DNA from 2 places in the Paenibacillus sp. F4 genome. Region 1 is predicted to be linked to the other one. Evidence: riboswitches for the same ligand, from Rfam matches in the RefSeq annotation. Region 1 holds a riboswitch; the other holds the start of a gene.
What was found. A riboswitch is a leader RNA that binds a small molecule or an ion and turns the genes downstream of it on or off. The one in region 1 is predicted to bind cyclic di-GMP.
Positions count from the first base shown of each region.

Region 1 (3,426 bases):
TGGAATCGCAATAATGACTTCTGTACTGCCTTTTTCTATTTGTGTGCTAAACTCAGTTTGGATCTCCAGCTTACCGCTGACATTAGAGTGGCTTTCCACGTAATCATTAAAAGTCATAATCACTTTACCTTGGCGGTCTACGGTAAAATGGCCAACTTCTCCGTCCGTACTCGTCAAAGGAGATGTGATGTCTGTGTAAATTTCGAATTGCTCAGGTAATTGAAAGGTAAAGGTGTCTCCAGCTTTATACGTATGGTTCGGCAGCTCCCATTCATAGCCTAAATGGATGGCGGAGCCGATATCAATACGACTATCAGGATTATACACTGCATCAATAACACTTCCGGTAGAATCTAATAGAGTTAGCTTGGTTAAAATACTTTCCTGGGTTGTCTTCGTCTCAGAAGTTGAGCCGGCATTTGCCTCAGTGGCTGGAGCCGGTAAAGCAGGCGGGATGTTAACCGACTCTGAAGGCTGTGGATATACATCGTTAGTGACACTCTGAACCGGATCGGTTCCCGTGCTCACTGGCAGAGCGGAGTCGGGATTTTGTGCATAGACTTGTGTTGAACTAAAAAAGCATTGCAAAAGGAGCAATAATGCAACAATTGCTATATTCCATTTTTTTCTCATATGGTAAACAAATCTCCTATTCCTAAAATACTTTTATTCAGCGGCTAATGGGTTATTCCTTCGAGGTCGAGATGGTTGTATTTATATATTCATCATTCATTCATATGATGCTAAGTTAGCCGCATTGAGCTTTATCATAATTTATGAAAATCTACATAAGTGATGAATCTCTCCTCCTTTTGTCCCGATATATAGGATAATGTATTAGACCTTAATGTCTTTCTGGATTAGAATACATGTCACATCTCAACAATTTCTCAACAAGGATAGAAAAAGAGCCTTGATCATGTGATCAAGGCTCTACAAAGAATGAGGTTTTACTTCTTCGCTTTTTATTTTTTAAAATAATAATATTAATAAAAACATTGATATTAATACTGCTTTGTTTTAATGTATTTGGAGGAATCTTTGATCATTTCGAATTTTTGTTTACCCTTATACAGTGCTGCATCTACTGTAGTGTCTACGACGACCCACTGATTGTCGATGTAAACCTCATTCCAGGCATGGTAGGTGTCTACGTAGGAAGATTTGCCCATAACCAGTTTGGTTGGTACATCTACACTTCGTAACATAGCAGCCATCAGTGAAGCATAACCATAGCAAATATCTTTTTGCGAGCTTAACGTACGATCAATTTGCGGCAGATAGTCAGTCGTTAAGGCGAAGGCCTGGTTGGAGTCATACTTGATATGACTAATGACGTAGTCATGAATTTTTTGAAGCTTCTCGAGATCCGTTGTTGCACCTTTGGTTAATTCACGGGCTTTTTGAATCGCTTGATTAGTACCGCTCCAGTCAATATTTTGAACGGAATTGAGATATACCGCTTTGCTATCATTTAGCTTTAACTCGATCGTATCTTGTCCGATCACTTTATATTGATTACCACTAAGCTGTTCCAGAATACTAATGCTATAGTTCCCATTACCCATCTGGAGAGGAAATACTTCCTCGGATTTTCCGGGTGTCAGATTATAAGAGTATTTTTGCGCATCTTTGGTAACCAAAATCTTGGTTTTAACGTTAGGTTTAACAGGGTAACGCACACTGACTGTTCCATGATTTACATTGTTTTGATCCAACCATGCAACACTATCACTATCAGCAGCGTAAATTGTCGAATTTAAGAGTGTTGTGGACAGCATGAAAAGTAGGAGAAGTGCGGAAAATATCATTTTCCCCATAAAAAACTTCCTTTCGGTGGCCAGGCTGCCATCATAATAGAAGGCCCTATAGCTTTGCGTCCCTGCCTTTCGACAGGTTTGCCATTTCGTATAAAGTTTTCCGGTAAAAAAGCACGACAAAAAGCCACTTCAACCGGTAGCTGGCTGCCATCATACAGAAGGCCCTGTAGCTTTGCGTCCTTGCCTTTCGACAAGTTTGCCATTTATCCTGAATAGCTTATATTCTTATTCTATCAGTTAGGTACTCTATTAGGCAAGTTTAAATCACAAATTTCCCTATTTATCGACAAACCAAACTTGCAGATTATACATAAGGCCTATTTCATTCGATTTCCCCATTTTTTGCGATAGGAATGAGGGGTTTCTCCAATGTGCTCTTTGAACAGATTGATAAAATGACTTGTGTTGGGAATGCCCACATATTGTGCGATGTCCACAATAGCTACATCACTAGTTTTAAGCCAGCCTTGAGCAGCGGTGATACGAACATTGATAAGATACTCAATAGGGGAAAAGCCAATCTGTTTTTTAAAGTTTTTAGCCAGGTTGAACTTGTTCAGTTCGAACATGTCTGCTAGCGAATCCAGCGTAATCCGTTCACAATAGGATTGATCCAGATATTGCTTTACCTTGCGCACCTCTGCGGTTCCATCTGAATTCGCGTTGGGATTGGTGTAGGGGTGCTGTAAAATAATCGTTAACAAGTCAACGATTAGCCTGGATGAGAGCAGTTCAGAGGATATGCTTCTTTCTGGCTGTACCTTTAATAAGGTGCGCAGCTTGTCCGATACTACACTTGAATCCTTTAGTGAAATTACAGGCTTATTGTGTTTATCGAATTGTTCGTAGAAATGGTCAATAAGATTGCCATATAGATTCACACTAATAAACTCCCATGTCTTCTGACAGGAAGTTTTGTACTGTACATATTCTTCGCAATTAATAAAAAGCATATCATGAGGTCTCAATATATAATCCTTGTCCCGGTAGTGCAATTCCCCTCTCCCGGACAGGGTAAAAAGGAGCAAAAAAGAGGTGAGCTTTTGCCGTTCCATTTCATAAGCATCTGTTTTGAAATAGCCTATCTCCTGTATATAAAAGAGGGATTTCTTAGCGAAAGCAGAGGGTGTACATATAATTGCAACTGGATCTTCGCTCCAGACACACTGGGCATTTTTTTGGTTTGTTGTCATATCCAATTCCTTTACAAAAGAACAATTTTAGTAAGACAATTGTAGTTTGTTTAACGAATATCCTTTTAAAACAGGAGTTCCCATTTACAAAGGTTATTTTATCACATTAAAGTATATTCATGTAGCGATTAGAACTATACAATATATAACAAATATAACCAGCAAACAGCTATGTGAAAAGGACGGGATTCTTCCAGGATTTAATCCGTTAACTTGGTGATTTGAAGGAAGAAAATGTAAATGGCTGGTCTCTATTTAATGAATATATCATAGTCTTGCAATTCCACTTTTTGAGGCACATATCCTTTCGGTTTCATGAAAAATGGGACTATATTTCGACAAAATGATTCAAAGGGCTCACTTTGTTAGAAAATAGTAGTAGCTTTAATGTTGTGATTTTGTTCACGAACATG
Region 1 is NZ_POVS01000003.1:34,349-37,774, forward strand. It holds gene C1T21_RS00180 (collagen binding domain-containing protein) at 1-633, opposite strand, end outside; gene C1T21_RS00185 (transglutaminase-like domain-containing protein) at 1,005-1,820, opposite strand; cyclic di-GMP riboswitch class I at 1,833-1,913, opposite strand; cyclic di-GMP riboswitch class I at 1,953-2,031, opposite strand; gene C1T21_RS00190 (AraC family transcriptional regulator) at 2,138-3,013, opposite strand.

Region 2 (3,426 bases), on a different contig from region 1:
AGGGATGGATTTGAATCTGGAGAAGCGGAGCGTTCGTCTTTGGATCGGGATTCAAACCTATATACGATTTTATATAATCAAGTGAATCCCGGTCCAACAGCGATCGTAAGATCAAATCCAGCCCGTAGCGGGCTACTCAACTTTGCCCCATCCGATCATCCAACCAATATAGAGAGGAAGTGGAGAGTTATGAAGCTCGTACTTTTGTCTGGTGGTTCCGGTAAAAGATTATGGCCTTTGTCCAACGATTCCCGTTCCAAACAATTTTTGAAGGTACTGGAGAGCCCGGAGGGGATTTCGGAATCCATGGTACAGCGGGTATGGAGACAATTGGGAGACAACGGATTATCAGAATCCTCGTTTATTGCGACAGGGAGAGCACAGGTCGAAATGATCCAGAGTCAGGTCGGGCCGAATACGCGCATCATTGTTGAGCCGGAACGCAGAGACACCTTTCCTGCGATTGCGCTGACAGCGACTTATCTATATTCCATTGCTGGTGTTTCCCCTGATGAAATTATAGCTATATTGCCTGTAGATCCTTATGTTGAGGATGCTTTCTTCGCTTCTGTAGCCCAGCTGGAACATACGCTTCAGGAGAGTGAAGGTAAGCTTGCTTTAATCGGGGTTGTCCCTTCCTATCCTTCAGAGAAATATGGTTACATTATTCCGAAAAACGATGCCACCCAAGGTAGCACAGGCTACCGCGAAGTGAGCCATTTTCAAGAGAAACCCGACCGGGAGCAGGCGGAGCGTCTGATTGAACGCAATGCTCTATGGAACTGCGGGGTTTTTGCATTCAAATTAAGTTATTTGCTGGATATCTTGGCATCCAAGGGTTTGCCGCTGAATTATGAAGAAATGCAAAAGCAATACGCATCTCTGGAAAAAATTAGCTTTGACTATGAAGTAGTCGAGAAGGAGAAGGACATTGTCGTTCTTCCGTACGATGGTTTTTGGAAGGATTTGGGCACCTGGAATACGCTCACAGAAGAAATGTCTAATCAACAAGTGGGCAGAGGTGTAGTAACGGAGGATTGCGTCAATACGAGTCTTATTAACGAGTTAGACATTCCTGTGGCGATCATTGGAACGAATGATCTGATTGTAGCCGCTAGCCCGGATGGTATTCTTGTGACCAATAAGGCTGAAAGTCCTCGCATTAAGGAAGTGCTTAAGGCTCATGATCAGCGTCCAATGTATGAAGAACGTCGTTGGGGGCAGTATCGGGTTGTGGATTATGTCAAGTATGACGAGGGTAACGAGGTATTGACCAAACGAATCCGCGTACGGAAAGGCAAAAATATCAGCTATCAGCTTCATTTCAAACGGAGTGAAATTTGGACCATTATTAGTGGTGAGGCGGAAATTATTTTGAATGAGAAGCTGCACAAAGTAAAAGCTGGTGATGTAGTTCGCATTCCTGAAGGAACGAAGCATAGCATTTTGGCTGTGACCGATGTGGACTTTATTGAGGTGCAGACTGGCTCTGAATTGGTTGAAGAGGATATTGTCCGCTTTTGTATGGATTGGAATGAAATTTCCCGTCACCAATTTATCTCATAATTATTTTCGTAAAAACGAAAAAAAGACGAATTCATGAAAATTCATAGCCTAAACTGTCGAAATTGGACGAAAACCTGTAAATTCATGAACATGACCTATTAAATTTTGGTAAAAAAAAGTCGATACTTAGGGTAAGAAGGAATCCAAACTCCTTCCAACGATAAACGCAGCCCTGTCGAAAGGCAGGTACGCAAAGCTAAAGGGCCTTCCACAAGGATGGCAGCCTGGCTACCGAAAGGAAGAGCGAAAGTGAGATTCAATTTTATTCCTCTGTATCGACTGATACGTCATGTACTCCCCGTTATTATGCTTTTTTCATTGTTGCCCGTCGGTTTTGGTGATTCTCTGTCTGTGGCGAATGCCGCTTCATTACAACCTGTTAATTCGGACGCTTCTACTCAGGCCCGTGAACTATACAGCTATTTACTCAACATCTCAGGGAAAAAAATAGTCACCGGTCAGCATGATTATTTGGAAAGTCCGGATGAATTAAGTAACAAGGTCCAAAAAATCAGTCAGGCATATGTGGGTGTACACGGCTATGAGATGGGAGCTATCTCTGGTCAATCTGACGCTACGGAAGCAGCACAACGTAAAAATGTCGTCGATAGTGCTATCCGTTGGAGCAGATCCGGTGGTATTGTGACGATGACTTTTCATGAAGCGCTACCGGGTAGGCCACTGACTTGGGCCAATGTACAGGCGAAAGTAAGTCAGGCAGAGTTCAACAAATACGTGACCCCAGGTACTACGCAGTATAACCTCCTCATTGCCGATCTGGATAAGGTCGCTGCTTCGTTAAAGCAGCTTCGTGATGCAGGGGTTCCGGTTTTGTGGAGACCTTACCACGAAATGAATGGTGACTGGTTCTGGTGGGGAAACAAAACTAATTTCAATCAGCTATGGAATATCATGTACGACCGTTTTACAAACACACATCAATTGAACAATCTGCTATGGGTATGGAGTCCGAATGCGCCCAATTCGTATACTGTCCCGTATACCCCGAAATACCCCGGGGATGACAAAGTGGACATCTTGGCAGTAGACATTTACAACAATGATTTTAAGCAAAGTCATTACGAAGGTCTGCTTGGGCTGGCACGGAATAAGCCGATTGCCATTGGGGAGCACGGTGAGATGCCGAGTTCTGAGGTGTTGCAGGCTCAACCTAAATGGGTATATTCCATGACTTGGGGCAAAATGCTGACTGAGAATAACACAACAAATCAAATTCAGGATTATATGAATGATTCGAGGAGTTTGACGCGGGATGATGTGAAGAATGGATTGGAAACGATTCAACCACCTGGGACAGATATACCGACCTTACCGGACGAGGGACAAAGTGAGCCTATCCCGGCTCCGCCAGTAGTGATCGTTCCCCCAGCTCCGACTCCTCCTTCTGTTCCTGATGTGGTATATGTGAACGGGTTGCGTGGCGAATATTTTAACAATATGAATTTGAATGGAAGTCCTGTTTTGATCCGTACAGATAGCAAGCTGGACTACAACTGGCGTGCCAATGCAGCTGACCCTAAGGTGAATGCCGATCAGTTCTCGGTTCGCTGGACGGGTAAAATCAAACCGCAATATAGCGAGACCTATACGTTCACCACGATATCCGATGATGGTATCCGTGTATGGGTAGACGGCAAATTGGTGATTGACAGCTGGTTCAAACAAAGCTGGACAGAGCGTAAAGGCAGTATGACTTTGGAAGCAGGCAAAATGGTAGATTTAAAAGTAGAATACTATGATGAAAAAGGCGACGCGATGGCACGTCTAATGTGGGAAAGTCAGCATGAAGCGAAAGCGGTGATTCCCGGAAACGCTTTGTTTCTTCCTTGATTAATACTC
Region 2 is NZ_POVS01000014.1:130,802-134,227, reverse strand. It holds gene C1T21_RS15840 (sugar phosphate nucleotidyltransferase) at 190-1,566, shown strand; cyclic di-GMP riboswitch class I at 1,722-1,802, shown strand; gene C1T21_RS15835 (glycosyl hydrolase) at 1,816-3,417, shown strand.
Region 2: linked by a shared signal. The riboswitch ahead of C1T21_RS15835 (glycosyl hydrolase) and the one ahead of C1T21_RS00185 (transglutaminase-like domain-containing protein) in region 1 are both predicted to bind cyclic di-GMP.